3 regions of the Arthrobacter sp. 49Tsu3.1M3 genome follow, and region 2 is predicted to be linked to each of the others. Evidence: predicted binding sites of a transcription regulator. Region 2 holds the regulator's gene; each other region holds the start of a gene.
What was found. The regulator LexA, encoded in region 2, represses DNA repair genes until DNA is damaged. The targets are predictions, from matches to a motif close to TCGAACANNTGTTCGA.
Positions count from the first base shown of each region.

Region 1: the regulator LexA is predicted to act here: its motif matches at 4,129-4,144, upstream of B5X90_RS01260 (LexA family protein).
Region 3: the regulator LexA is predicted to act here: its motif matches at 4,483-4,498, upstream of ruvA (Holliday junction branch migration protein RuvA).

Region 1 covers NZ_FUZD01000001.1:262,457-272,331, forward strand. Annotated here, with positions in the region: gene B5X90_RS01240 (DUF5956 family protein) at 1-418, opposite strand, end outside; gene B5X90_RS01245 (glycoside hydrolase family 15 protein) at 724-2,658, opposite strand; gene B5X90_RS01250 (dihydrofolate reductase family protein) at 3,007-3,597, shown strand; gene B5X90_RS01255 (hypothetical protein) at 3,609-4,028, opposite strand; gene B5X90_RS01260 (LexA family protein) at 4,158-4,589, shown strand; gene B5X90_RS01265 (Y-family DNA polymerase) at 4,616-5,896, shown strand; gene B5X90_RS01270 (hypothetical protein) at 5,938-6,255, shown strand; gene B5X90_RS01275 (hypothetical protein) at 6,262-6,642, shown strand; gene B5X90_RS01280 (NmrA family NAD(P)-binding protein) at 6,788-7,726, shown strand; gene B5X90_RS01285 (hypothetical protein) at 8,191-8,436, shown strand; gene B5X90_RS01290 (ABC transporter permease) at 8,611-9,447, opposite strand; gene B5X90_RS01295 (ATP-binding cassette domain-containing protein) at 9,444-9,875, opposite strand, start outside.
Region 2 covers NZ_FUZD01000004.1:53,059-62,933, forward strand. Annotated here, with positions in the region: gene B5X90_RS06850 (histidinol-phosphate transaminase) at 1-346, opposite strand, end outside; gene B5X90_RS21575 (LysM peptidoglycan-binding domain-containing protein) at 414-899, opposite strand; gene lexA (transcriptional repressor LexA) at 1,261-2,010, shown strand; gene B5X90_RS06865 (ATP-dependent DNA helicase) at 2,122-4,272, opposite strand; gene hflX (GTPase HflX) at 4,265-5,863, opposite strand; gene B5X90_RS06875 (class I SAM-dependent methyltransferase) at 6,427-7,041, shown strand; gene dapF (diaminopimelate epimerase) at 7,022-7,975, opposite strand; gene miaA (tRNA (adenosine(37)-N6)-dimethylallyltransferase MiaA) at 8,027-8,962, opposite strand; gene miaB (tRNA (N6-isopentenyl adenosine(37)-C2)-methylthiotransferase MiaB) at 9,075-9,875, opposite strand, start outside.
Region 3 covers NZ_FUZD01000014.1:13,754-23,628, forward strand. Annotated here, with positions in the region: gene secF (protein translocase subunit SecF) at 1-83, opposite strand, end outside; gene secD (protein translocase subunit SecD) at 84-1,859, opposite strand; gene yajC (preprotein translocase subunit YajC) at 1,964-2,386, opposite strand; gene ruvB (Holliday junction branch migration DNA helicase RuvB) at 2,649-3,773, opposite strand; gene ruvA (Holliday junction branch migration protein RuvA) at 3,766-4,410, opposite strand; gene ruvC (crossover junction endodeoxyribonuclease RuvC) at 4,536-5,114, opposite strand; gene B5X90_RS14450 (YebC/PmpR family DNA-binding transcriptional regulator) at 5,163-5,918, opposite strand; gene pdxT (pyridoxal 5'-phosphate synthase glutaminase subunit PdxT) at 5,922-6,623, opposite strand; gene B5X90_RS14460 (Mur ligase family protein) at 6,737-8,026, shown strand; gene B5X90_RS14465 (type 1 glutamine amidotransferase) at 8,023-8,820, shown strand; gene B5X90_RS14470 (GNAT family N-acetyltransferase) at 8,826-9,314, shown strand; gene B5X90_RS14475 (alpha/beta fold hydrolase) at 9,349-9,875, opposite strand, start outside.

The DNA.
Region 1 (9,875 bases), on a different contig from region 2:
AATCGCGGAGAATAGTCGCGACGATCGGCCGCAGCTGCTTCGGATTGACGGTGCCTTCGGCGGTTCGAATGATTGCGGTGTCCACCTCAGCCAGGAAGGCCTCGGATGATGCATGCCCTTCCGGGACACGGATCATCCAGACGTAGCCCCTCGGCCGCGGCGGGAGGCCGGCATCCCGGGGGTAGCGGTCGATGTCATCGTCAATTCCCGGCCGGTCGGCAGCTGTGAACGGTTCCTCGAAGGGTTGTTGCTTGCCCCCGCGCTCGATGTAACCGGTGATCATCCTGCCTGCGTCCGAGGACTGGCGGCGGCGCAAGTTGTCCAGGCCGGCTGCCCAGCCGATGAGCGCCCCCCAGCCATTCTCGGGCAGGTCCACCCAGGAAGCCGAGATCTCGGCTTCCTTCACGTCAGTCCACATGGGTACTCCTTGTTGGCGATACGGGTTGTTCCCCTAACTCCTGCCCAGCTGGTACCTGCTCACCACGGAAGACCGGATGATCCCCCCGGCCGCGCAACAGGCGATGTCGGCCCGGGCCGGGTCATCGGTAACCGAGGTCGCCGCTGCGCACCGCGGTTATGGCTGCTCCTTGCCGTACCGAATGGGTCACCTCTCCGCATGGCTGCGGTGGGGCAGAACATCCGGTTCCGGCACCCGCGTAGGGCGGCTTCCCGTGGAAGCTTGAGCCCCGCGTTGCAATCCGTACGTTGACCGTCGCCTGCGTCTCAAGGCGTGCGGTGGGCCGGGGCGAACTGTGCCGCGCGGTTGGTTTCTTCGGCGCGGATGAGGTGCACGAGCGCGTTGATGAGGGCCAGGTGGGTGAACGCCTGCGGGAAGTTGCCGAGGTGACGGCCGCTCACCGGATCCAGCTCCTCAGCGTAGAGGCCCAAGGGACTGGCAAGGGACAGCAGACGTTCGCACAGTGCCTTGGCGCGTACCACCTCTCCGATCTCGACCAGGGCTGAGACGAGCCAGAACGAGCAGGTCGTGAAGGTCCCTTCGTCGCCGGTAAGACCGTCGTCGGTCTGCTCGGGGCGGTACCGCAGGACGAGTCCGTCCCGGGTGAGTTCATCGGCGATGGCCAACACAGTGGCGCGCACGCGTGGATCGTTGGCGGGCAGGAATCGGACGAGCGGAACAAGGAGAAGCGAGGCATCGAGGTTCGTCGTGCCGTAGGACTGGACAAACACGCCCCGGTCGTCGACGCCATTGCGGCAGATGTCCTCATGAATCTCCGTGGCGATGGCGTCCCACTTTCGGGCGTAATCAGCCTGACCGTGCAGGCGCGCCAGCCGGGCACCACGATCCAGGGCGACCCAGCACATGAGCTTTGAGGAGGTGAAGGGCTTCGGTTCGCCACGGACCTCCCAGATGCCGTGGTCGGGGTCCCGCCAGTGGGCCGCGGCTTGCTCGACCTGGCGGAGCAGGACGGGCCAGAGCGGCTCGGGAAGCTGGTCACGGGATTTGGCGTGGAGGTAGACGGAGTCCAGCATCGTGCCCCAGACGTCGAGCTGGCGCTGGTGGGCGGCAGCGTTGCCGATCCGGACGGGGCGGGCGCCGTCGTAGCCGCCGAGTCCCTCGACTGTAACTTCGGGAAGGTCCCGTTCGCCGTCGATGCCGTACATGATCTGCAGGTCGTCTTCGGCAGCGACGTCGCGGATGAAAGCGAAGAAGTCGTCGGCTTCCCGGTCCAGGCCGAGGGTGTAGAGGGCCCAGAGAGCGAACGTGGAATCGCGCACCCAGGTGTACCGGTAGTCCCAGTTCCGCTCTCCCCCGGGCGTCTCGGGCAGCGAGGTGGTGGGCGCCGCGACCAGAGCCCCAGTCGGTGCGTAGGTGAGGCCCTTCAACGTCAGCGCGCTGCGCTGCAGCTGCTCCCGCCACGGGTGGTCGGGGAACTCGCCCCCGGTGATCCATTGCCTCCAGAAGTCAGTGGTCTGCCACTGCTTGCGCGTGGCTTCTTCCCACGTCCGCGGCGGGGGCAGCGACCCCCAGGAGAGCGCGATAAAAGCTTGCTCGCCCTCGGTCATCCGGCTGCGGATGGCCACGATGGAGTCCTCGATGCCCAGCCGGCGGTCGGTAGTCAGACGCAGCACTGGATCCCCCTCGTCGCCGCTGACGGTCACGGCCTCTCCGTATCCGGGGCTGGAGAACTCCCACCGTGCCCGGCGCTGGCCGTAGCCGAAGACCGGCTCGCACAGCACGGACAGCTCAACCGCACCGTTGACGCACCGGACGGTGCGCAGCAGGCAATGCTCGGCCTCGTAGTTCGTCGGCGGGCGGCGGTACCGGCGGGCCCTCAACTCGGTGTGGTGCCATGGACCCATCACCAGGGCATCCCTCACGATCAGCCAGCCCGTCCTGGTCTGCCAGGTGGTCTCCAGGATCAAGCTGCCGGGGAGATAGCGGCGCGCAGTGGGCTCCCGGACGCCGTACGGCGCCACCTTGAAGCCACCCGCGGCGCGGTCGAGGATAGTCGAGAACACACTCGGTGAGTCGTGGCGCGGCACGCACATCCACTCGACCTGCCCGCTCGATGCAATCAAGCAGTTGGCCTCACAGTCAGACAAAAACCCATAGTCGGCGATCGGCGGATACGGGCTCGTGCCGGCCCCGGGCCGCCGCCTCCCCTCTGCCCCTGACCGGGCGTCGATCCTCACCACCCCAGTATGTTCCCCTCAGGGCGGAAACGGGACCCCTGCTACCTGGACGATCTCCTCCCCAACAGCCAGTGTCGCATCGCAGGCGACGACGGCGATGCGGCGGCGAAGATCTCGAACGTCCGCCGGCCAACGAGGCGCTGGACCTGAATTCCCCCCATGATCGAAGGCCCCCTCGACCCGGGAGAGCGTCTACCCGCTCTGCCAATCCTTGGGATTGCCGATGGATCGAGAAGATGAACGACGGAGGATGGATCTCGTGTCACAGGTACTGCGTTTCGATCAGACCGGCCAGCACGCCTGCGCCATAGGCCTTGTCAGGGCCCCGCCGAGTGGTGACATGATGGGCGCATGAGCCGAGTCACGTGCGATCTGACCATCTCCCTCGACGGATTCCTCGCCGGCCGGAACCAAAGCCTGACGGAACCCCTGGGCGAGAACGGAGAACTCCTCCACAGGTGGATGTTCGAAGAAGCCGAGTCCAACGCAGCCGAACTCGAAGGCATCCTCGCCGCCGGCGCCTACATCATGGGCCGGAACATGTACGCCGGTCCCGGGGCATGGGATGAGCAGTGGCGGGGATGGTGGGGTGAGGAACCGCCCTATCACGCACCCGTCTACGTTCTCACCCATCACCCCCGCGAGCCTCTGGAAATGGAGGGCGGCACAACGTTCAACTTCGTAGCCGATGGGATCGAATCGGCGCTGGCCCAGGCGCGGAAGGCCGCTGGCAACAAGGACGTGGCCATAGCCGGAGGAGCGCAGACCGCCCGACAATTCCTTTCGGCGGGGCTGATCGACGAGCTGCGGCTCCACATTGCGCCCATAGTCCTGGGCGCGGGCGAGCGGCTGCTGGACGGCATGACGGACCTCAAGCTTGAGCCGACGGACGTGAGCGGTTCCAGCCTCGTCACCCACGTGCGCTATCAGGTAATCCGCTGACGGGCTGACCCTTAGTCCTCGGACGTCACTCGGTGGACGGAGAGTCTCCACCCAACCCGAACCGTCGCGGGACCATCAGCGCGTGGTCTTCGCGACCAGCCCCCGGCGGCCTTAGCGGCCCGGATCTCGTGGTTGGCCAGGAAGAAGCAGGCGTACCAGACGCCCTCGAGCGTCAGTACCGACAGCGGAAGCAGCAACGCTTCACCGGTCACACCATAGACGACGCCCCCGACCACGGCAGCGGCGATCCCGCTTGAGAGCACCCGCCGTCGGTAGATACGGATCTGGCTGGCTACCGTCGGGTCGTCGGCACACTGCGCCGGCACCCGGACTCCGAACGGCTCGGTCGGACTGGTGATGGAGGGAAGCACGAGGGCAAGAGCGAGCAGCAGCCCCGACAACAAGCAGCTCACGGCGACGGCAGCGGTCATGGCCTTCCCCCGGGCTGTCTGGTGTCGAATGAATCGAGCACGGACCGGCAGGTCTGGAGGACATCGTCTTTTGTCGGTCCATCCGGCTACACTGAACCTATCGAACATATATTCGAATAAGGGTGTGTTGTGGGCGTTGTTGTCGGTCCCCGCGTGATAGACGCGGGCATGTCGTTGCTGTCGGTGCTGATCTCTCCGGTCCCCGTCGCGGCCGGGTACCCCTCGCCGGCGCAGGACTACTTTGACGGGCGAATTGACCTGAACGAGCATCTGATCAAGGACATCACCAGCACCTACGTCGTGCGGGTCTCCGGAGACTCGATGGAACGCGCCGGCATCAGCGACGGTGATGAACTGATCGTCAACCGGGCCCTGGAACCCAAGGACGGGTCCGTGGTCATCGCCGTCCTGGACGGGGAGTTGACCATCAAGCGGCTGCGGATCACGGCCGCCGGCGTCGTGCTGCAGGCGGAGAATCCGGCCTACCCGGACATTCGGGTTCCGTCCATGTCGGATCTGGTCATCTGGGGCGTCGCGACCCGCTGCCTGCACCATGTTTGAGGCACGCCATTTCTAAGCCCTCCCCGATGCGGCGGATGCCGCAGATCGCGCACGTGGATGTGAACTGCTTCTACGCCTCGGCCGAGCGGGCATTCGACCCGTCCCTCGAAGGCCGGCCCGTCGTCGTCCTGTCCAACAACGACGGCTGCGCCGTCACCCGGTCCCCGGAAGCCAAGGCTCTCGGGATCGGCCTCGGTGAACCATGGTTCAAACTCGCCCCGCGGGCCAAGGAGTGGGGACTTGTTGCCCTCTCGAGCAATTACGAGCTTTACGGGGACATCAGCGCCCGGGTGATGGAACTGCTAGGCCGCTACAGCGCCTGGTTGGAGGTTTACAGCATCGACGAGGCCTTCCTGGGCGTCAAAGGCGCGCCGGAGGACCTGCTGGTTCTGGGCCAGACCATGAAGGCAGCCGTGCGGCGCAACGTCGGGGTGCCGGTCTGCGTCGGAATCGCCGGGACCAAGACCCTGGCGAAACTGGCCAACAAATGGGCCAAGCACAACCCGGCCTTCGACGGTATCTGCCACTGGGACTCTGTGCCCGCGGCCGCCCGGGAAGCGCTCATGGGCCGGCTTTCCGTGATCGAAATCTGGGGCGTCGCGACGCGGCTGACCAAACGCCTCAACGCCTTAGGGCTCCAGTCCATCCTTGACCTGTCCCGGGCGGACCCGGTGATGATCCGGGACCGCTTCTCCGTGGTCATGATGCGCACCGTCCTGGAACTGCAGGGCACCCCGTGCATCCCGATGGAGGAAGAACGGATCGGCCGGGACCAGCTCATCTTCTCGCGCTCCTTCGCCACACCTATCACCACCGCCGCCGGCATGCGGCAGGTCCTGTCCGTCTACGGCCAGCAGGCTTCAGCGCGGCTGGCCAAACACAGCCTCCAGGCCAAGGTCCTCACCGCCTTCGCCGGCACCTCACACTTCAACCCGGAAGACACCTCCTACCCCTCGGTGTGCGTGCCGCTGCCGATGCCCACCGCGGACCCGGTGATCCTGACCAAGGCTGCCCACGCCCTGTTGCCCCACATCCAGGAAGGCGTCAAGTACGCCCGGGCCGGCATCATGGTCACCGACCTGCGGCCCACCGGCAACCAGGCACCGCTGGCCCTGTTCGAGAACCCGCACGAGGAACGCCGCATCGGGACCCTCCTGGAAGACGTGACCCGCCGATACGGGCGCGGCTCCATCGGCCTCGGCCACGCCGGCATACGCGGCGGGCCGGACTGGACCATGAAACGGGACATGCTCTCCCCCCGCTACACCACCCACTGGGACGAACTACCCCTCGTCAAAGCCGCCTAAGACAACCACACCCCGCAGCACCGCACCACGAGAGACCCCCCATGACCCTCAGCACCGAAAACCCCACGCAAACCCTTGAGCTTCAAGTCCGGCTCGACCCGGCAGGCACGCCCCTCGCCATCCGGCACGACGGACGGATCTGGCTTGTCGATCCCGCCATCGAATCCCGGCACTGGATCGGCGGTGACCCCGGGCTAGGCCCCCGATGCTCTGCCGCCGCCGGCGCCAACCCGGCCGGTACCGAATACTGGCGCGTCGGGGCCCGGCTGGGGTCGACTTCAGCGCTGCGCACCTTCACGCTGCGCCGGAATCCACGCTCCGTCCAGTGGCTCCTGGACGACATCAGCGACGGCAGCTAGGCAACGGTGACGCTGAACCGCCCGCCGATCAACGACAAGACCTGGGCGGGGATCAGGGCAGAGTTCACGCTGCCCGCCCTGGAACAGGTCCGCCGCCGCCTCGCCGAACTGATGGACGACCCCGACCCTGTAATGCAGCAGCTCGTCCGGGTGTTTATCGACGACGGCACCTTCTGCCCCGGATTCCAATTCGTCGCCGGGGGCCACCTCCACCCGACCGTCGTCGACCTTTTCCAGCGCGCCATAGAACTGAAGGTTCCGCACAACTACTTCACGGCCTGGATGGTCACACCCTCGCGGGAACTCGGCGGGTCCCGCCCCGTTGACCACCTGAAAGGCGGCCGCGCTCCCCTGTTTCGCGCGCTGGAATCCCACCGCTGGAGTTAGGGCCGGCCCGCGACCGACGTGCAACGGTTCCGCTGATCATTCCGGCCCGGGGATGGGTTGAGTCACATCCGGGAATCGCAGCTGCCCTGCCGTTGGTAGTCTTTAGCCCACTATCCTTTTCCGCCCGACACTTGAGGTGCGAACCATGATCCCGACGACTCCCACTCCGGGCACTGTCCTTCTTGCCGGAGCCACCGGCGATCTCGGCGGGCGCATCCTGCGGAATTTGGTCGCCCTGGGGGCCACCGTCCGGGTCCTGACACGGCCAGGGACCAGCACGGAGCGCATCGCGCAGCTCCGCGCCCAGGGCGTCGAGGTGATCCAGGCAGGCTACGACGACCCGGCGGCCCTCCGAAGGGCCTGCGCGGATGTTGACTGCGTAGTCTCCGCGATCAACGGCGTGGACAGCGTAATTTTCGACGCCCAGTCGCGCTTGCTGGAGGCGGCGGCCGCGGTGGGCGTACCGCGTTTCATCCCTTCCGATTACTCCATCGATTACCGTGGAATCCGCCCCCGAAGCAACCGGAACTTGCAGTTCCGCCGAGACTTCGCACAGCGGCTGGATGCCACCGAAATCCGGGCCACGTCCATCCTCAACGGCGCCTTCACCGACATGCTCTCCGGGCAGGCACCCATGATCCTCTTCTCCCGGCGCCGTGTACTCTTCTGGTCCGACCCCGACCAGGTGCTCGATTTCACCACGAAAGACGACACTGCCACCTACACCGCGGCCGCCGCCCTCGACGAGCGGGCGCCCCGCGTCCTCCAGATCGCCGGAGACCAGGTCACGGCAAGGACCCTGGCAGCCACCATGTCCGCCCTCACCGGAACGCAATTCCGGCTCCTCTACGCAGGCAGCGTCGGTTCCTTGACTGCTATGAGCCGCGCCATCAAAGCCCTCATGCCGGCCTCTGACGAGCCGTTCCCGCCGTGGCAGGGCATGCAGTACTTCGCCAACATGTTCAGCGGCGACGCGACTCTGAACTATGTCAGCAATGACCGGTACGGGAGCCGGACATGGACCACCGCCCGGGATGTCCTGGACCAGCACGTGCGGCAGAGCTCACCGGCCCCGGTCGCCTAGCCTGGGGGTTGTTGCACGGATAAGCCCGAACCCCTAGGGTTCGGATCATGGCCGCGCCTGGGGGACCCGCTCAATACGGAATGCACACGACGCCGATACTGTTGTCCCTAGCGTGCCTCGCCGTCGTCGCGTTCATCACGGCCTGTGCGTCTACTCCCCCACCAACTACCTCGGCCGGCGAGCAAACGGTCACCAAACCGCCCGCCGCCACGGCCGCACCGTCGACGGGCGCCGGTCTGTCGCCCGGCATGACCCTCGCCCCGGTTCCGCCGATTCCGCCAGCCCCCGGGCACGGTGTAGATGAATGTCTGGCACAGCAGGCTGAGAACGCCGTAGCCAACGGAGCGCTGGAGTGCCAGTACTTCACATCGGGTTCCATGGTGCCGGCTTCTGTGCCCCGTGGTCCGGGCGCGAGCTCCGGCGATTACGCGATACGGTTCGCCAGCGTTGGCGGCCGTCCGTTGATGACCGTGCGCATCCCCTGTGCTTCGTATGCGGTCAGGGTCAGCATTGCCGGCGAAACGATCACGCCGGATCCGCGGACACTGGAAAGTTCTCTGGGCACGTGCAACTTCCCGTGGGACCAGGAAGAGGCGCGGATGCAACGATACCTTCAGGCTCCACTTCAGTTCGCACAGCGGGAGAATGAAATCGTGCTGCACAACCCGGAATGGGGAATCACCCTCTTCCGGACCCCCTACGAGGCCTAAGGGAGCGGGGCTGATGTGCTGATCCCGCATCATCCCGAAGCGCCCTGCGCCGTCGACACTTGCGTGATCCAGCAGCGCACAGCCTTGACGCCGAACACCATATCGGCTGAGGCACAGGGACGGGCGGCCGCGATGCGCTCGCGACCGCCCGCCGGTATCGGGTGCACCCTGGGCTCAGCGCACCGACTTGCGCTCGTAGATCGCCATCGACCAGGCGTACCCGGCGACCACGATCACGACGCACCACCCGATTGCGAGCACCGGGCTCCAGCCGAGCGGGGTGCCGAGCAGCAGCCCGCGGATGGCCTCGATGAACGCTGTGAACGGCTGGTACTGCGCGAACCACTGCAGCCACTCCGGCATCGACTCGGTCGGCACAAAGCCACTGCTGAGGAAGGGCAGGAAGGTCAGCACGAGGGGCAGGTTGCTGGCGGTCTCGGCTGACTTCGCCTGCATACCCATGGCCACCCCAAGCCAGCTGATCGCGTACGCGATGAGCACGATCAGACCTGCGGCGGAGATCCATTCGACAAACCCGGCCGTCGGGCGGAAGCCAATCAGGAGGCCGACGCCGAGCACGAGCGCGACGGCGATAATCGCCTGGATGGTATTGCCGAGCACGTGCCCGGCGAGCACCGCGGCCCGCGAGATCGCCATCGTCCGGAACCGCGCGGTGATGCCCTCGGTCATGTCCATCGACACGGTCGTCGCGATGCCGCCGGCGCTGCCTGCGATGGTCAACAGCAGGATGCCCGGCATGACGTACGCGACATACGCCTCCCGCCCGCCGGCCGGGTCCGCGCCGGGCAGGCCGGCCCCAAGCGTGCCGCCGAACACGAACACGAAAAACAGCAGCAGGACTACCGGCCCCACAATGGTGAACACCGACAGGCCCGGATAGCGCAGCATGTGCAGCAGGTTGCGGCGCAGCATCGTCACCGAGTCGGCAAGGACGTGTGATTGCTGGCGTGTGCCCGGCGCCGTCTGGCGCTTGGCGGTGATGGTGGTCATGATTCGGTTCCCTTCGTCTCGACCCGGCCGGTGAGTGCGAAGAACACGTCATCGAGGTCCGGGGTGTGGATGCTGAGGTCGTCGACCTCCAGGTTGGCCGTGTCGAGGCGGTCCAGCACGGTGCGCAGCGCGCCGACACCGCCGTCGCTCGGCACGGTGAGCGAGAGCCCGGCGTCATCGCGGACTGACTCGCCGAGCAGGCGGGACGCGGCGTCGAGCCGCGCGGCATCGGCGAACCGGAGCCGGATGTGTCCGCCGGGCACCAGACGCTTGAGCTCTTCCGGCGTCCCCTCGGCGACGAGGCGGCCGCCGTCGAGCACCGCGATGCGGTCCGCGAGCTCGTCCGCCTCGTCCAGGTACTGCGTGGTGAGGAGCACGGTGGTGCCGTCCGCCACCAGGCTGCGGACGATGTCCCACATGGTGTGGCG
Region 2 (9,875 bases):
CGAGGGCCGTCCGGCCGGGGCCGCCGAAGGCCTGGAGGATTTGCTGAAGGACCTCGTTGGAACCGTTCGCGGCCCAGATGTTCTCCGCGCCCAGCCCATGGCCAAGGTATTCTGCGAGGGCTTCGCGCAACTCGGTGAACTCGCGGTCCGGATAGCGGTTCAGCCCGGCTGCGGCGGCGCTCACGGCCTCTGTGATCGCGGCGCGGACATCGGCCGGGACCCCATGGGTGTTCTCGTTGACGTTGAGCAGGATGGGGACGTCCAGCTGCGGCGCGCCATACGGACGCAGGCCACGCAGATTGGTTCGGAGGGGCAGTCGGTTGAGGCGCTCAAGCTGGTCAGTCACGTGACCAGTTTAAGTGGTAGCGGGACGGGCGCTGAAACTGTGACGCCCGCGACGGCACCCGAGGTGGTTACTTGGACGGGACGAACAGCTGCTGGCCCGGCATCACACGCGCGGCGTCCAGATTGTTCAGCTGCACGATGTCGGCCACGACGTCGCGGGGATCGCGCTCCGGAGCCACCGACCCGGCAATGGCCCAGAGGGACTCCCCTGGTTGGACTGTGACGGATACGGTCGGAGTCACCGAGAGCTGGTCCGCGGAATCTGCCGCTTTCGCGGGAGCGTTGAGGAATCCGCTGAAGGACAGGACGAACGCCGCCAGCAGGATCAGGGGGACGCCGAAAAAGACGAAGCGTCCGCGCCGGGTGAGCCGCAGCGGCGGCTGCTTGGTCCGGCCGGCGGAAACCGCAGCCGTGGCTCCTCGCGGCGCCTGCGACGGTGCGGAGCCGCGGCGCCGGGCGTTGAGCGGGTACACGTTGCCGTGACGGGAGCTGCCGCGGTGGCGGGTCGTGACGCCCTGAATGTTGGTGCCGTCAAACGCGCTTGAAACTGACATGAACTGAGCCCTCCTGGACCATAAGTTGCCGCCCGGCGTACTCACGTACTCGCCGCCAACCGGCCGAACCTTCGAACATAGAACCGAACATCGCTTGCGAACCCAGATCGTCGGAATCGAACACATATTCGAATCTTGCTATGTCTGTTTTAGCACTTACTAACGAACGATGTCGAGACTCGCTAGAACAAATGTTTGAAAAAGGTCTGTGGCTGGCCTATTTTTGAGGGACAGGACAACCACTTTCGAACTCCCGTGGGAGTTCATTCGTAGTTGATCAGCAGGGTCTGACATTTCAGGCCGGAAGTTCCCGGTGACAGCAGCCACGGCAGCCGGGCGGAACGGAAAGGCGTTGGCGAACATGGCAGCACAAGCCACCGGCGGCAGGGCCACCCCACGGAGCCCGCAGCCCGCCCGGGCCCCCAAGAGCCTCACCGTCCGGCAAAAGAAAATCCTGGAGACCATCCAGCGGTCCGTTACGGACAAGGGCTATCCGCCGTCCATGCGGGAAATCGGCGACACCGTCGGTCTCGCCAGCCTGTCGAGCGTGACCCACCAGCTCTCCCAACTGGAAAAGCTCGGCTACCTGCGGCGTGATCCGAAGCGGCCCCGGGCCATGGAAGTGCTCATGCCGCTGACCCTGGACGAGGGGACCACGCCGATATCGGGTATCGAGAAGTCCAGCCCCTTGCGGGCCGTCGGCGGCCTGTCGGTAACCGAGCTCGCCAGCGCCACTGACACGGCAATGGTGCCGTTCGTCGGACGCATCGCCGCCGGCGGGCCGATCCTCGCGGACCAAGTGGTGGAGGACGTCATGCCGCTGCCCCGCCAGCTCGTGGGCCATGGCGAACTCTTCATGCTCAAAGTGGCCGGTGATTCGATGATCGACGCCGCCATCTGCGACGGCGACTGGGTGGTTGTCCGCCGCCAGGGTGATGCCGTGAACGGCGACATCGTTGCCGCCCTGCTGGACGACGAAGCCACTGTCAAGACATTCCGCCAGCGCGACGGCCACACCTGGCTGTTGCCGCAAAACACCCAGTACGAGCCCATCCTGGGCGACCACGCCGTCATCATGGGCAAGGTCGTCTCGGTGCTGCGCTCGCTCTAAACTGCGTTCGCTCTAAACCGCGCTCCCTTTAGCCAACCCACGCCAGGCCGCCAGTTCGGAGCGGCCACCCCGCGGCGGATTTCCGCGCAGGGTGGCGGCCCGGTTTGGGGCCTAGGCCTTCGCGGAGTCTTTCGCCAGGCGCTTCAGGGCTGCCATGGCTATCGATGAATCGGTGGTGGGCCAGAACGGCGGCAGCGCGGCGCGCAGGAAGCCGCCGTAACGCTCCGTGGAGAGCCGTGAATCCAGCACAGCCACCACGCCCTTATCCGAGGTCGAGCGGATCAGCCGACCCGCGCCCTGCGCGAGGCGGATGGCTGCGTGCGTCGCCGAGACTGCCATGAAGCCATTGCCGCCGGCCTGGGCAACGGCCCGCGAACGTGCCGTCATCAGCGGGTCGTCCGGCCGCGGGAAGGGAATCCGGTCGATGACCACCAGCCGGCAGGACACGCCAGGGACATCGACGCCCTGCCAGAGGGACATGGTGCCGAACAAACACGTGTCAGGTTCGTCGGCAAACTGCCGCACGAGCGCCGTCATGGTCGATTCCCCCTGGCACAGGATGCTGAGGCCCAGCCGGGGCCGCATAGCCTCGGCTGCTTCCTCTGCGGCGCGCCGCGAGGAGAACAGGCACAGGGCGCCCCCGCCGGAGGCGCGGATCAGCTTCTCAAGTTCGTCCAGGGCCTCGGGGGACGTTCCTCGGCCGGGTTTGGGCAGGTGCCGGGCGACGTAGAGGATGCCCTGCTTCGGGTAGTCGAACGGGGAGCCGACGTCGACGCCGGTCCAGCTCGGGGCGCCGTTGCCAACCAGGCCCAGGCCGCCGGCGGCGGGTTCGAAGGCAGCGCCGATGGCCAGTGTGGCCGAGGTCAGGATGACGGTGTGGTCCGCGAACAGGCCCTCGCGCAACCGTCCTGCGACGCTCAGCGGGGCGACATTGATCAAGGCCGGCGCGCTCTCGTCCGGCTGGGAATAGCCCTGCGCCGGGTCGAAGCTGCTGTTGCGCGAGAACCACACGACTTCGCGGTTTTCGCGCGCGGCCAAGAGGCGTTCACAGAGTTCCAGGATCACCATGAGGCGCGAGCGGGCCAGCTGCCGTCCGCCGTCCGCCGTCGTCGAGCTGTCCCCCTTGGAATCGGACAGCGCGGCGCGGCACGCGTCGCGCAGCTGGTCGATGCAGTCAAGCTGCTCGCTGTTCAGGCCATTGGGCATCAGCCCGCTGGGGACGCCGTCGATGGCCAGCTCCAGGTGGGCAACGGCATTGTTCAGCGCATCCACGGTGATGCCCGTGTGCTTCCGGGCCCCGGACGCGGCGGCGTGCACCATCGCCACGGAGAGCTGGCCAGTGACCGCACCCGTGACGCGGTCCTGAAGTTCGTGTGCTTCGTCCACCACGACGACGTCGTACTCGGGCAGCACCGCCAGGCCCTCGAAGGCACTGACGGCGAGCATGGCGTGGTTGGTGACCACGACGTCGGCATCGGCGGCGTTCTGCCGTGCCAGCTCGCTGAAGCATTCGGCCGCGAGCGGGCATTTCTGCGCACCGAGGCACTCCATGGAGGTGACCGAGACCTGGCGCCAGGCCCGGTCCGTGACGCCGGGCATGAGCTCGTCGCGGTCCCCCGTGGCGGTTTCCTCGGCCCATTCGCGCAGGCGGACAACTTCCTTGCCCAGCTGGGAGGACGGCCCGCCAAGTGCGGCAGCGAAATGCGGCACGCTGGTGTCTTCGCCGAGGGAAAACAGCTGTCCCTCGGAAGGTTCTTCGGACGGGAACCCGCCCTCGAGTTTGTGCCGGCAGACGTAGTTGGACCGGCCCTTGACCAGGGCGACCTTGACGGGCCGCTCCAGGGCAGGCGTGATGGTCTTGAGCAGCCTGGGCAGGTCACGGCCCACAATCTGCGTCTGCAGCGCCAGGGTGGCGGTGGAGACCAGCGTGGGTTTGTTGCTGGTCAGCGAATGCGCGATCAGCGGAATCAGGTAGGCCAGCGACTTGCCGGTGCCGGTGCCGGCCTGGACCAGCAGGTGGTCGCCGCTATCTATCGCGCGCGCCACCTGCCGGGCCATTTCATGCTGGCCATCGCGGCTCTGACCGCCCATGCCGGACACGGCACGGTCGAGCAGCTTTACAACAAACTCCTCGCCGGCCGCGCCAGCAACCGAACCGGCGCCGGTGTCTGCTTCGGCTGATCCAGCTTCAGCTGGATCGGCGTCAGTTGAATCGGCGTCTGCCGGTTCGGCGTCGGCCCTGGTCACCGCGGCCTCAGTCATTGCTGATGAAGGGATCCAGTTCGGCGGCGAGTCCTTCACGAACCATCACCACGGCGCGGGTCCCGGTTTCCTCGTGGTCGAGGCTGAGGATCTCGGCGTCGCTTTCGTGGAGCTTGCTGATCAGATCCCCGCGGTTGTACGGGATGAGCAGTTCAAGCTTCACGCTGGGCCGCGGAATGCCGTCGCTGATGGCCTTGAGCAGTTCCGGAATGCCTTCGCCGGTGCGGGCCGAGACCACCACGTGGCGCGGCTCGCGCTGCTTGAGCCGTTCGACCACGAACGGGTCAGCGGCGTCGGCCTTGTTCAGGACAATGATTTCCGGAACCTTGCGCGCGTCGACTTCGCTGAAGACCGTCCGGACAGCGGCGATCTGGCCTTCCGGATCCGGGTGCGAGACGTCCACGACATGCAGGATCAGGTCAGAGTCGGCCACCTCTTCCAGCGTGGAGCGGAATGCCTCCACGAGCTGGGTGGGCAGGGAACGGACAAAGCCCACGGTGTCGGCCAGGGTGTATCCCAGCCCGTCAGCGGTTTCGGCCTTGCGGACGGTGGGGTCCAGGGTGGCGAACAGGGCGTTTTCCACCAGCACCCCGGCATCGGTCAGCCGGTTCAGCAGCGAGGACTTCCCGGCGTTGGTGTACCCGGCGATCGCGACAGAAGGCACGGCATTACGACGGCGGTTGGCGCGCTTCGTTTCCCGGGCAGGCTTCATGGCGGCGATTTCGCGCCGCAGCTTGGCCATCCGGGTGCGGATCCGACGGCGGTCCAGTTCGATCTTGGTCTCACCGGGACCACGCGAGCCCATGCCGGCACCGGCGCCGCCCACCTGGCCACCGGCCTGGCGGGACATCGACTCACCCCAGCCGCGCAGGCGCGGAAGCAGGTATTCGAGCTGAGCGAGCTCCACCTGTGCCTTGCCTTCACGGCTCTTGGCGTGCTGGGCGAAAATGTCCAGGATCAGCGCTGTGCGGTCAATGACCTTGACCTTGACGATGTCCTCCAGGCCGCGCCGCTGGGACGGGGCCAATTCGGCGTCGACGACGACGGTGTCGGCGCCGGTGGACATCACGATGGCCTTGAGCTCCTGTGCCTTGCCGGAGCCGAGGAATGTCCCGGGATCGGGCTTGGCGCGCCGCTGGACGAGCCCGTCGAGGACCTCGGAGCCGGCCGTCTCAGCGAGGGCGGCAAGTTCGCGCAGGGAGTTCTCGGCGTCCGCGAGGGTGCCCTCGGTCCAGAGGCCGGCCAGGACGACGCGCTCAAGGCGCAACTGCCGGTATTCGACCTCTGTGACGTCTTCGAGTTCGGTGGACAGGCCGGCCTTGCGGCGCAGTGCGTGCCGTTCCTCAAGGTCCTGCTGGTCGCCGTCGAAGTTGGTGTAGACCTCGTCCAGGCGGGAGATGGCCTGCGCCTTGCCGAGCACCGACGTCGGGCTGTTGGTACCAGCGCCGGCGGCGGTGCCGTGGCTGGTGCCGCCGCCGCGGCCTGGGGCGGGGGTGTCCTTGGAAAGGATCCGGTCGATTACAGCTTGAATCTCCTCAGGGCTCATGTCCTGGGCTGCTGAATCGGGTCCGGTGTTGGGGTGGCTGGTCATGGTCTCCTTTAAAGGTTCGGCTCTTTCACAATAGTGCCGATTGTTGCTCTGTGGGGCGGTATTCGCGCTGGGCTGACGGCGGGGGGTCATGCGGGCCTCCTGGAATGCCTGCGGCAACGGCGCCGGGGCAGGGCTGGCTCCGTGCGGAGCGGCGGCTGGGTGAGGATGGGAGCGGCAAGAAATGCGCGCGGCTGTGGGGAACACAGTGAGGTAGTTGTCGTCCGCTGGGCCTCGGATCAGCCGAGGAGTGCCGCGCCCCTGAAACACGGTGCCTGAGAAACACGGGCACCGCGCAACACACGTCTGGGAAACAGAGTGTCTGGGACAGCGGCTGGATTCCAAGTGGTGCGGGGGCCCGCGGGTGAGAAAACTCACCCTGCAATGGCGCACTCAGCGGAAGGCGTTTACCTGCGTCGCTACGGAGTCCCTCGAGTCCCTGACAAAGGACGGGACGGGACCGTGCCGGCTACTTGGAGATCAGGATCATGTTTTGTAGCGTAGCAGACGCCGGCGCCCCGGCCCGGTTTCCCATACGGGCTGGCCGCGAACTAATCTGGCCCATTATGGAGTCTGCACACTATTTCAGCGCCCAGCCGGCCGGGCCCTTCACCCGTAAGCCGCTCACCGTGGATCTTGCCGGTGAGACGCGCCGGCTGCAGACGTCCTCGGGGATCTTCAGCCCGGACGGGATCGACAAGGGAACGGCCGTGCTGCTCGCCGATGTCCCGGCGCCGTCGCCGCAGGGCAACCTGCTGGATATCGGCTGCGGTTGGGGACCGATCGCCCTGACCATGGCCCTGCGGGCACCGCACGCCCAGGTCTACGCGGTGGACGTGAACGAACGCTGCGTGACCCTGACCAATGAAAACGCCGGGCTGTTGGGGCTGCGCAACGTATCCGCCAGCACGCCGGACGCCGTGGACCCCGACCTGCGCTTTGACACCATCTGGTCCAACCCGCCGATCAGGATCGGCAAGGATGAGCTTCATGCCCTCCTGCGCCTGTGGATTCCCAGGCTGGCGCCGGGCGGATCGGCCTGGCTCGTGGTCCAGAAAAACCTCGGCTCGGACTCGCTGCAGCGCTGGCTCTCGGCGGAGCTCGACGCCAGCTTCAACGTGACCCGGGAGAGCACGTCGAAGTCGTTCCGGATCCTTCGAATCAGGAAAGCGTCCCGCTAGCGACGATCACGGCCGGGCCGCTGAGTTCGACGTGTTCGTGCCCCTCCGGGCCCAGGAAGAATTTCACGCCGACGACGCCGCCGGGGACGTGGACGTTCCACGCGTCCGGTGCGCCCTGGCCGGCCCAGTGGCGAATCGCGACGGCGGCGGCGCAGGCGCCCGTGCCGCATGACTGGGTCTCCCCCACTCCGCGCTCGTGGACCCGCATGGTGATGGTGCCGGTGCCGTCGTGGACCAGTGGTTCGGAAGGCACAACGAATTCGACGTTGGTGCCGTGCGGCGGCGTCGGGTCCACCCGGGGGGCCGTGAACAGCTGCGTGGCCTCCAGTTCGGCAGTTTCGGCCAGGGCCACGACGGTGTGCGGGTTGCCCATGCTGACGGAGAGGGCGGGCCGCGCCACTTCAAGCCCGTCGGCGCTGACCAGCGAGTCCATGGCCCGCGCGGTCGCTTCGCCCGGGAAAATGAATTCCCAGGGGCCCATGTCCACGGCGTAGCCCGCAGCTGTCCGGACGATCGTCTTGGCACCGCCCCGGGTTCCAATGACGAGCGATTCGCCGGCCGGCAGGTCCACGAGGCCTTCGGCGATGAGGAAGTGCACAAAGACGCGGACGCCGTTGCCGCACATCTCGGAGAGCGAGCCGTCGCCGTTGCGGTAGTCCATGAACCACTCGGCATCGGGGTGCGCGGTCAGCAATTGCAGTCCCTCCGGCAGGAGCCGGGAAGGCACGGCGCGGATCAGGCCGTCGCCGCCGATGCCGCGGTGCCGGTCGCAGAGCGCCGCGACGTGCTCCGGGCTGAGCTCGAGCGTGCCGTTAGGGTCTGCGATCAGGACAAAGTCGTTGCCCGTTCCGTGGCCTTTGGAAAACTTCAGACCGCTCAGCGGTGCGGTATCGCCGGCAGTACGGTCAACGGCTACGGCTTGGGATTCGTCCATGCTCCAAGGTTACCGTTCCGCCCCGACCGCTCCCGCCCCGTGGCCTAAGCGCTACGCCGGAGGCAGAACCGTCGTAGCCCGGCAGAGGCCGGCAGCCGCGGCCACGAGGTCAGGATCGTGCCAGCCCAGCCAGGTGACCCGGGGATCCGCCCGGAACCAGGTCAGCTGGCGGCGCGCGAACTGCCGCGTGGCGATGATGGTTTCGTCCGCGGCCTGCTCCACGTTGGAGGCACCGTCGAGCACCCGGAGGAACTGGGCGTAGCCGAGGGCCCGCGGCGCGGTCCGGCCGCTGCGTAGCCCTGCGGCGTCCAGCCGGCGGACTTCGTCCAGGAGCCCCCGGTCCACCATCGCGTGGACCCGGTCGGCCAGGCGCTGCCGGAGCAGTTCCCGGTCCACCTCGAGTCCGATCTGGACGGCAGGCTGGAAGTATTGACGGGCCGGCATGAAGGAGCTGAATGGCCGCCCGGTGAGCTCGAAGACTTCCAGGGCGCGGATGATCCTGCGCTCATCGCCGAGTCTGCCTGCGGAGACGGGGTCCACTGCCTCGAGCCGTTGCCGCAGGGGCGCGGGTCCCGCGGTAGCCAGTTCCGCCTCGAGCCGGCCGCGGATGCCCGGGTCCGTGCCGGGGAATTCCAGGACATCAAGGGCGGCGCGGACGTAGAGTCCGGAGCCGCCGGCCAGGATGGCCCGCTTACCCCGGCCGTGGATGTCGGCGATCAACGCCCGGGCCTGCTGCTGGAAGTCCGAGACGCTCGCTTCCTCGGTCACGTCCAGAATGTCCAGCAGGTGATGTGGCACACCGCGCCGCTCCGCCTCGGTGATCTTGGCGGTGCCGATATCCATGCCGCGGTAGAACTGCATCGAGTCGGCGTTGATGACTTCACCGTCGAGTTCGAGGGCGAGGGAGACGGCCAGGTCTGATTTGCCGGATCCTGTGGGCCCGACGACGGCGATCACCGGCGGCGCGGCCGGCTGTGCCCCCGGCACCGACGCAGTTTGGGACGTGTCCTGGCGGACTGTGTCCTGTTGGGCTGCGTTCTGGACTGCTGCGTTCTGGACTGCTTCGTTCCGGGGGGCGCCCTGAGGGCCGGGCACGGCGCTAACGGCCGCGGACCGGGAGGCTGGGCATGCCCAGCGACACGCCGGAGGTGCCCGACGCGCTAGTCTTGCCCGCGGGGCTAATCTTGCCCGCCGGGCCAGCGCCGCAGGAATCTGCCTGGGAACGGTCCCAGGCATCGCCGGCGCGGGACCGGCGCAGGCTGTAGTCCTCGGCCGAGGCGGGGTCGGAGACGAGATGGAACGCCGCCGCCTCCGTGATGATGACGGTCACCAGATCGCCTGGCCGGGGCGCTTCGGCTCCAGCGGGCACCGAGAAGTGCACCAGCCGCTGGTCCTGGGACCGGCCGGAGAGGCGGTGGGTTTCCCCAGCCTTGCGGCCCGACTGGGCCGTCACCATGACCTCGACGCGGCGGCCAAGCTGCCGGGCGTTTTCCTCGGCGGCAATCCGGTCCTGCAGGGCAGTGAGGCGCTCGAAGCGTTCCTGGACCACGGCCTTGGGCAGCTGGTCCGGCAGGTCCGCGGCGGGCGTGCCCGGCCGCTTGGAGTACTGGAAGGTGAAGGCGGTGGCGAACCGGGACTTCTCCACGACGTCGAGGGTGGCCTGGAAGTCCTCCTCGGTCTCGCCGGGGAACCCGACGATGATGTCGGTGGAGATGGCGGCGTGCGGGATTTTCTCGCGGACCTTGTCCAGGATGCCCAGGAACTTGGTCGAGCGGTAGGACCGCTTCATGTCCTTGAGGACCTTGTCCGAGCCGGACTGCAGGGGCATGTGCAGCTGCGGCATGACGTTGGGGGTCTCGGCCATGGCGTCGATGACGTCGTCGGTGAAGGCCGCCGGGTG
Region 3 (9,875 bases), on a different contig from region 2:
AACCACAGCTTCCTGTAGCCGACGAAGTCGTACGAGCGCTTGCCCGTGTAAAGCTCATTGCCGAACGTTGAGAAGTTGACCATTTACTTGCCCTCCTTGGACGCGCTCTTGGAGGTACCGGCGAGCTGTGCCTGTTGTGCCTGATCCTGCTTTTCGGCGAGACGGCGTTCTGCAATGGTCATCCGGCGTTCTGCCTCGGCGGCGGCGCCGGTGTTCTTCGCCCGCACGACTGCCACGGGCTTGTCCTCCGGGGTGCGCATCCGGCCGGCACCGCGGTACAGCGGAACGGCGCCGAGGCGCTTCGGGTCCAGGCCCGAGAACCGGTGGCCTTCGCCGAAGAACTTCGTGCGGGCCAGCAGCTGCAGGGTGGGGTGGGTGAACATGAAGACGACGATGAGGTCGGCGATCGCGGTGAGGCCGAGGGTGAACGCGAAGCCGCGGACGTTGCCCACTGCCACGAAGAACAGCACGACGGCGGCGAGCAGGTTCACGGCCTTGGACGCGAGGATGGTGCGCTTGGCCCGCTTCCAGCCGTTTTCGACGGCAGAGACCAGGCCGCGGCCTTCGCGGAGCTCATCGCGGATGCGTTCGAAGTAGACGATGAACGAGTCGGCCGTCTGGCCGATGGCGACGATCAGGCCGGCGACGCCGGCGAGCGAAAGCCGGTAGTTCTCGGTCCAGCCGAGGATGGCGATGGCCAGGAACGTCAGCACACCGGCGATCACGAGGGAGGCCACGGTCACGAAGCCAAGGGCCCGGTACTGGAACAGCGAGTAGATCACCACGAGCAGCAGGCCGATCAGGCCGGCGAGCATACCCATGCGGAGCTGCTCCCCGCCCAGGGTCGCCGAGATCTGCTGTTCGCTCTGGATTTCGAAGCTGATTGGCAGGGCACCGAAACGGAGCTGGTCGGAGAGGGCCTTGGCCGATTCCTCGGTGAATCCGCCGGTGATCTGCGGCCGGCCGTCGGTGATGACGGCGAGGGAGCGCGGGGCGGAGATGACCTGGTCGTCCAGGACGATTGCGAACTGGGATTTCGGATCCGAGCCGGTCTGGCCGCCGCCGGCGGCGTAGAACTGGTACAGGCGCTCGGTGATTTCCTTGAACTTGGTGGTGCCCGCGTCATCGAACTGGATGTTGACGGCCCATTCATTGGTCACGGCACCCTGGGCGCCGCGCTGCAGCTGGAACGAGGAGGACTTGATGTTCGAGCCCTTCACCTCCACCGGACCGAGGATGTACTTGATGGCCGGCGACTTGGCCGATGCCGGCTCGCAGGTCACCAGGGGCTTGGTCGGGTCGGAGCGCTGCTGCTTGTCCTGGGAGGGGTTGTCGCAGTCGAGGGCCTCGAACTGCTTGTAGACCTCGGGGGTAACCCAGTTCTCGTCGCTGCTGTTGGCGGGTGCGGCTGTCGGCTTCGGCAGCTGGGCGTCCGGGGTCCTGGAGGCGGCGGGGACGGCTGCGCCCGGGCCGGTCTGGATCACCGGGCGGAAGTTCATGTCGGCGGAAGCCTGGATCAGCGCACGGGTTTCCTTGGCAGGGGTTCCCGGGAGGCTGACGACAACGTTGCGGCCGGACTGCGTGCTGATTTCCGCTTCCGCGACGCCCGAGCCGTCCACGCGCTGACGAATGATCGCCACGGCCTGGTTGAGCTGGTCTTCGGTGATACCCGAACCGCCCTCAACCTTGGGCGCCAGAATCATCTGGGTGCCACCTTCAAGGTCCAGTGCGAGCTTTGGAGCCCAACCCGCCTGGCCGGCCATCGTGCCGCCCGCCAGGACAGCCGTCATGGCGGCGATGATTACGCCAAGCCAGACCAGCATCCTGATGGCTGAGTTTTTGGGGCCAGTTCGTGCCATTGTCGATCTTTCTATTATTTACGGCGGATCCGCCGGCGCGGGCTCTGGGCCCCGCCGACGGATGCCCGCAACCGTTGCTTCGCGGGATAGCTCAGGTAGGCAGACTAGCTGTCTTTTTTGCCTTCGTCGTTGAGGCGGCGCAGGGTTTCCTCGGCCGTTTCGGTGCGCGGCGCGTCGTGGACGGGGGCGCTGGCGTCGGTCCCCTCAGCACCCAGCTTCTCGGTGGTCAGCGAGGACGCGTCGTCGGGAACTACCGTGGGCTCCTCGGCGGCGACAACCGGCTCCACAATCTTGGTGACGGCCTGACGGTGCACGGTGGCAGTGTTCCCCGGGGAGAGCTCCAGCGTGACCTTGTTCTCGGCCTCATCGATGTTGACGATCCGGCCGAACAACCCGAAGCTGGTCATGACCTCGACACCGGGCTCGAACTTGGACTGCAGCTGGGCCTGCTGCTGCTGGGTCTTCTTGTTGCGGCGGAACATCATGAAGACGAAGAGTCCGAGCATGACGAACAGGAGAATCGTCATGATGTCGATGCCGCCGCCGGCCTGCGGCTGGGTCTGGGCAGAAATAAGTCCGAACACAGGGATTGTTCCGTTCTGTACTTGCATAGCTGTTTTTCAGCAACGTCCGTTTGCTCCGGGCGGCGCGGGCAGGGGTCTGCGCAACAAACTGGCAGCGAGACCGTCCCCCAGACCGCCGGCGGCTACCTGCTCTCCGCCCACGGAAACAAAACCCGGACGTGCCGAGCGTCATACCAGTCTAAAGGGAAAAGCTGAAAGAACGGTGCTAACGGCTGTTTCGGATCCACTGAGGATCGGTTTCTTCGCCCAGATCCCCGCCGGACGCGCCCATCGGGCTCTCGCCCAGCTCGTCGGCCTGGAACAGTTCCAGCGGGTCCTGGCCGAAGGCGCCGGCGGGAATGGCGAAGCCCAGGTGCGTCCATGCCGGCGCCAGGGCAATCCGGCCGCGCGGTGTCCGGCCCAGGAGACCTTCCCGCACCAGATAGGGCTCGGCAACCGTTTCGACGGTCTCCGTTTCCTCGCCGACGGCAATCGCGAGGGTGGACAGGCCTACCGGCCCGCCGCCGAACTTGGTGATGAGGGCCTCGAGGACGGCACGGTCCAGCCGGTCCAGCCCTCGCTTGTCCACCTCGTACATGTCCAAGGCCGCAGAGGCCGCCCGCGCGTCGATTTGCTCGATGCCGTGCACGAGTGCCCAGTCCCGGACGCGGCGCAGGAGCCGGTTGGCGATGCGCGGCGTGCCCCGGGACCGGCCGGCGATCTCGCTGAATCCGGCGGAGTTGACCTTCAGGTCCAGCAGGCCGGCGGAGCGGCGCAGGACCAGTTCCAGCTCCTCGACGGAGTAAAACTCGAGGTGGCCGGTGAAGCCGAACCGGTCCCGCAGCGGGCCGGGAAGGAGGCCGGCCCGCGTGGTGGCGCCCACGAGGGTGAAGGGCGGCAGCTCGAGCGGAATGGCCGTGGCTCCGGCGCCCTTGCCGACGACGATATCGACGCGGAAATCCTCCATCGCCATGTACAGCATTTCCTCGGCCGGCCGGGACATGCGGTGGATCTCATCCAGGAACAGGACCTCGCCCTCCGAGAGGGAGGACAAAATGGCGGCGAGGTCGCCAGCGTGCTGGATGGCCGGGCCGCTGCTGATCCGCAGCGGGACGTTCATTTCTGCGGCGATGATCATGGACAGCGTGGTCTTGCCCAGGCCGGGAGGGCCCGAGAGCAGCACGTGGTCCGCGCTGCGCCCGCGCATGCGCGAGGCTTCCAGCACGAGGGAGAGCTGCTTTCGGACGCGGTGCTGGCCCACGAAGTCGTGCAGGTTTTTGGGCCGCAGGGCGGCTTCGATGACCCGCTCCTCCGGTTCCTCTCCCCCGGCGACGATCGACGGCTCAGCCACGCGCGCCTACCCGGTTCCCGGCGCGGGCGCCGTCCTGGCCCAGCCAGCGCAGCGTCGCGCGGAGGATCTCCGCCACATTCCCGTTCGCGGCCAGGTCCGGGGAATCGGCCAGGGACTTGTCGATGCTCGCCGTGGCATCCTTCTCGGACCAGCCCAGGCTGGTCATCGCGGCCACCACCTGCGGCTTCCAGACGGATTCAGCGGACACGGCCGCGACGGGCGCGCCGGCGGTGCCGTGCGGTACAAGCTTGCCGGCGAGTTCGAGCACGATCCGGCCGGCCACCTTCGGCCCGATGCCGGGGACCTTCGTGAAGGCCTTGCCGTCGCCGGAGTGGGCAGCCACCCGGATGGCTTCGGGCTCGTGGACGGCCAGCACGGCCAGGGCGAGGCGGGGACCGACGCCGCTGACGCTGAGGAGCACGTCAAAGACTTCGCGCTCATCATCGCTGGCGAAGCCGAACAGGGTCAGCGAGTCTTCCCGCACGATCAGGGACGTGAACAGCTTTCCCTCCTCACCCACCCGGAGGCCGCTGAGGGTTTGCGGTGTGGCGTTGACGCTCATGCCGGCGCCGTTGAGGTCGATCACGGCGGAGGACAGGCCAACATGCGCAACGGTTCCGCGAAGAAAACTGATCAAGGCCGGGCTCCTGGTCTAACTGGCATCTACAACTGGGTGATGAGGGAACGTACAGCCGGGCGCGCCGGCTATCCGAACATATCTACGAATACCCTACCAAGCCCCGCGGCGTCACAGCCGGACATTCAGCGCGCACGGCGCGCTTTTGCCTCCGCGTCCGCCCACGCCCGCTGCGCCGGAGTGAGGGACTGGCTGCCCGGCCCCGTCGTCGCGACGGCGGCGCCGCTGCCTGCCCGCCAGGCGTGGGTGATCGCCAACGCGAGGGCGTCGGCGGCGTCGGCCGGGCGCGGGGGCGCGTCCAGCCGGAGAATCTTGGTGACCAGCTTGGTGACCGCATCCTTGTTCGAGGTCCCGCTTCCCGTCACGGCGGCCTTGACCTCGGACGGGGTGTGCAGCGCCACCGGGATGCCGCGGCGCGCGGCGGCCGCAATGACCACCCCGGAGGCCTGCGCCACCCCCATGACCGTGCTGACGTTGAGCTGGGAAAAGACCCGCTCCACGGCGAGGACCTGAGGTTCGTAGCGGTCCAGCCACTCATCGATGGACGTGGCGATGACCAGCAGCCGCTGGTCCAGGCTCTCCTCGGGAGAGGTGCCAACAACACCGAAGGCCACCAAGGTGGCCCGCCGGTTCCGCTCGACGTCGACTACGCCGATCCCGCAACGGGTGAGGCCCGGGTCAACCCCCAACACGCGCAGCGTCACGGTTGGGCCGTCAAGACCGGGCCCCAAGATCACGTTTGGGTGAGCGCGTCACTCGGCTTCCAGTGCGGCCTGCACTTCGTCGCTGAGGTCGGCATTGCTGTAGACGTTCTGGACGTCGTCGAGCTCTTCCAGGGCGTCCACCAGCTTCATGAACTTCTTGGCGGCGTCCAGGTCCAGCGGCACCTGCATGGACGGTACAAACTCGGCCTCGTCGGTGTCGTACTCGATGCCGGCTTCCTTGAGGGCATCGCGGATGGCCTGGAGGTCGGTCGGCTCGGAGTGGATCTCGAAGCTGTCGCCGTTGTCCTTGACTTCCTCGGCCCCGGCGTCCAGCACTGCCATCAGTACGTCGTCCTCGGTCAGGCCGTTCTTCGGCAGCGACACGACACCCTTGCGGCTGAAGAGGTAGCTGACAGAGCCGGGATCGGCGATCGTGCCGCCGTTGCGGGAGATGGCGAGCCGGACCTCGGAGGCGGCACGGTTCTTGTTGTCCGTGAGGCACTCGATCAGCAGCGCGGAACCCTGCGGGCCGCGGCACTCGTACATGATTTCGGTGTAGTCGACGACCTCGCCGGTGAGCCCGGCGCCGCGCTTGATGGCGCGGTCGATATTGTCTGCGGGCACCGACGTCTTCTTGGCCTTGGTGACGGCCAGTTCCAGGCTCGGGTTGCCGGACAGGTCAGGGCCGCCCATGCGCGCGGCGACTTCGATGTTCTTGATCAGCTTGGCGAACGACTTGGCCCGGCGGCTGTCAAGGATGGCCTTCTTATGCTTGGTCGTCGCCCATTTGGAGTGGCCTGACATGCTTTACGCTTCTCCTCTGATCATTCGAATAAACAGTTCATGCACGCGCTTCTCCCCCGTCACTTCCGGGTGGAAGGAGGTGGCCAGCAGCTTGCCGGAACGCACTGCAACAATTCTAGCCGTCCCGTCGAGGGATTCGGGGTGGCCGGCCTTGGACGGTTCCACCTGGGCAAGGACTTCGACGCCGTCGCCGACGCGCTCCACCCAGGGCCCGCGGATAAAGACGGCGTGGACCGGGGCCACTGCCCCGCCGGCGGCGCTGAACTCGAGGCCCCTGAAGTCCAGGTCCGTCTCGAAGGACTCGCGCTGCCGGCCGAAGGCGTTGCGGCGCACGGTGATGTCGAGTCCGCCGAACGTCTGCTGCGGGTTTCCGGCCAGGTCTGTCGCCGGATCCGCGATCTCATCCGCCAGCAGGATCATCCCGGCGCACGAGCCGTAGACGGGCAGGCCGGCCTTGATGCGTTCGCGCAGCGGATCCCGGAGCCCGAAGATCCGGGAGAGCTTGTCAATCGTGGTCGATTCGCCGCCGGGGATGATGAGCCCGTCCAGGCCGTCGAGTTCGGCGGGGCGCCGGATCCCGACGCCGGCGGCGCCGGCGGCTTCAACGGCATGCAGATGCTCCCGGAAATCGCCCTGAAGCGCCAGGACGCCGATCCGGAGGCCCGAACCCGCGCGGGATTCAGGGGAAAAAGAGGGGGTGGTCATCCCCACAGCATAATGCTCTGCACCGCACTGTACGCATGGAAGGAGCATGGAAGGCGCATGCAACGGCCCCGGGCGTCCGGGTTCCATGCCGCTGCTGGGATATATTACAGAGCATGCTTTACTTCAGCGTTCCGCTCGGCAAGTTCGTCCGCCGGGTCTCCCGGCTCCGGGGCGGAGGCTCGGCCCTCCCCGGGCTAGTGGTCGAAAAAATCGACCCCGATTTCATGCGGCGGACGCTGTCCACCCTGCCGCTGGGGGTCGCCGTCGTCAGTGGCACAAACGGGAAGACCACCACCACCAAGATGGTGGTCGAACTGCTCGAGAGCCAGGGGCTGAAGGTCTTCACCAACCGCACCGGCAGCAACTTCACCCGCGGCGTGGCCGCGGCGCTCCTGGGTGAGGTGGACTGGCGGGGCCGGCTCGATGCCGACGTCGCGGTCCTGGAATTGGATGAGGCGCATGCCGTGCACTTCGTCAACAAGGTCCCGCCGCGGTACAGCCTCCTGCTCAATGTCCTCCGCGACCAGCTGGACCGGTTCGGTGAGATCGACAAGACCGCCGAACTGCTCCAGCACATCGCCTCCAAGACCACCGGGACCGTGGTCCTGAACCGGGAAGACCCGCGCGTCGCCCGGATCGCCCAGACCCTGGACGGGCCGGAGGTGCTCTACTTCGGGCTCGACGATTCGCTGCTGAGCACCTTCCCCAACGACGACGACATGCGGGCCGCCCCGGGCAGCCCGGTGCCGGCCGCCCCCGCCCGGCCCGCCGCCGACGTCGTGCTGCGCCGCGTGGGCGCCGACGACGCCGATTTCGAGTATGACGGCGCGACGGTCACCACGGGGATGAAACTGCGCGGCGTCTACAACATCTTCAATGCCGCCGCCGCACTGACCCTGGCCCGCGGCGTCTCCGGCGCCCGCGGCGCCGGGACCGACCAGGCCGGCCTGCTCACGGCACTGTCCAAGGTGGCGCCGGCGTTCGGCCGCGGCGAAAGCCTCGTGGTCGATGGCCTGCCGCTGGAACTGGTCCTGGTCAAGAACCCCAGCGGCTTCCGGCTCGGCCTCAAATCATTCCCCGCCGCCGGGTACGCCACGATGATCGCGATCAACGACAACTACGCAGACGGCCGGGACATGTCCTGGCTCTGGGACGTCGAATTCGACACGCTCCGCGACGGCGGCGTGGACCAGCTCACGGGCTCCCGCGCGTATGACATGGCGCTGCGGCTGCAGTACGACGACGTCGCGATCGGCGCCGTCGACACGGACATTGCGCCGGCACTGGCAGCGTTCATCCGCGGCGGCGAGGGCAAGCCGAAGAGGATCTTCTGCACCTACACGGCCATGCTGGCCATCCGCCGCGAGCTGTCCAAAATCACCACAGTGGAGGTGGTCTCATGACCCCCCGGTCCCCCGAAACCCCGCACGAGCTCTCCTTCGGGCACGAACTTCCGCCCGAAGGCTCCGCGGCCCCCAGCAAGGGAACCATCCGGGTCCTGCAGCTCTACCCGCGGGACATGAACATTTACGGCGACTGGGGCAACGCCCTGGTCCTCGCGCAGCGCCTGCGCTGGCACGGCTACACGCCGGAACTGCTCGAATACAACGTTGGTGACCCGTTCCCGGAAGACGTTGACCTGATCGTCGGTGGCGGCGGACAGGACAGCGGACAGCTTGTCATCCAGGACGACCTCCTCTCGCGCGAGTCCACCCTGAAGCAAATGGCCGACGACGGCACCCCGATGCTCGTGATCTGCGGGCTGTACCAGCTGTTCGGGAAATTCTTCAAGACCCGGCTCGGGTCCGTCCTCCCGGGAATCGGCATCCTGGACGTGGAAACCCACGGCACCGACGAGCGCCTGATCGGCAACGTCACGGTCTCCTCCCCCGAATTCGGCAGCATCCTCGGCTACGAAAACCACAGCGGCCAGACCACGCTGGGACCGGGCGTCGAACCGCTCGGGACGACGGCCAAAGGCACCGGCAATAACAGCACCGACGGCCAGGAGGGCGCCCGCTACCGCAACATCGTGGCAAGCTACCTGCACGGCTCGCTGCTGCCCAAGAACCCGGCTCTCGCCGATTTCCTCATCCGGACCGCCGTCGAACGCAAATACGGCAGCTTCACCCCGGGCACGCCGGATGACTCCTACGCGGTGCTGGCGCGCGAACACGCCGCCCGCCGGCCCCGCTGACCCCGGTGGCGGGCGCCGGCGGCGGCACGATCCGGATTGGGCGCGACACCCCGGAGCGGGAGGACGTCCTGCAGCTTCTGGGCGAACACCTCGCCGACATGTACGCGACCTCCCCGCCGGAAAGCGTCCATGCCCTTGATCCCGCCGCGCTGGCCGGACCCGGCATCAGGTTCTGGACCGCCCGGCAGGACTCCCTGCTCTTGGGCTGCGCGGCGCTGAAACACCTGGCTCCCGGCGACGCCGAGATCAAGTCGATGCGGACCGCGAATGCGGCCCGCGGGCGCGGCGTCGCCTCGGCGTTGCTCCGCCACCTCCTGGCCGAGGCCCGGCGCAGCGGCTGCGAACGGCTGTTCCTGGAGACGGGGAGCCAGGAGTTCTTCGCCCCCGCGCGGCGGCTGTATGCGCGGCACGGCTTCACGGACTGCCCGCCGTTCGCCGGCTACGAAGCCGACCCCAACAGCGTCTTCATGAGCCTGCACCTCGGCGCCGGGTAGCTGCCCGGCAGCGTTCCATGGTCCCGGTCTGCCCTTATCGGCTCCGGACGAAGGCCAGGACGTCACGCGGCACCCGCCTGCTCGATCCGGCCCGGAGGTGGCCCCATCGCTCGTAGACGATCAGGGTGCAGTCTGGAATCAATTCCGCGGTTTCCTCCGCAACGGTCCTCGGGAAGAACGGGTCCCGGCCGCCGCAGAGCAGCAGGACGGGCGGACGAATGAGCGGCAGCACCGCCCGCGCATCGAACGCCAACTCGGCCCGCGCCTCCGTCAGGACGTCCGCGGCGGGGCACCCGGAGGGGTCCAGCACCCGCCGGCCGACGACAGGTCCCAGCAGTTCCCGCAGCCAGCGGGTCCGCGGACCCGGTAAGAGGTACTCGGCCAGGACCGTCCCGGCGCGGCCCGGGTCACCGGCAGCGACGGCGGCGGCCATCCGCTCGTCCACGTCCTTGCCCCACGCGCTCAGTTCGGCCGCCGTCACCACCATCGCGATGTGCCCGAAGGACTGCGGATGGCGGGCGGCGAGGTACTGCCCGATCATCCCGCCGAATGACTCGGCCA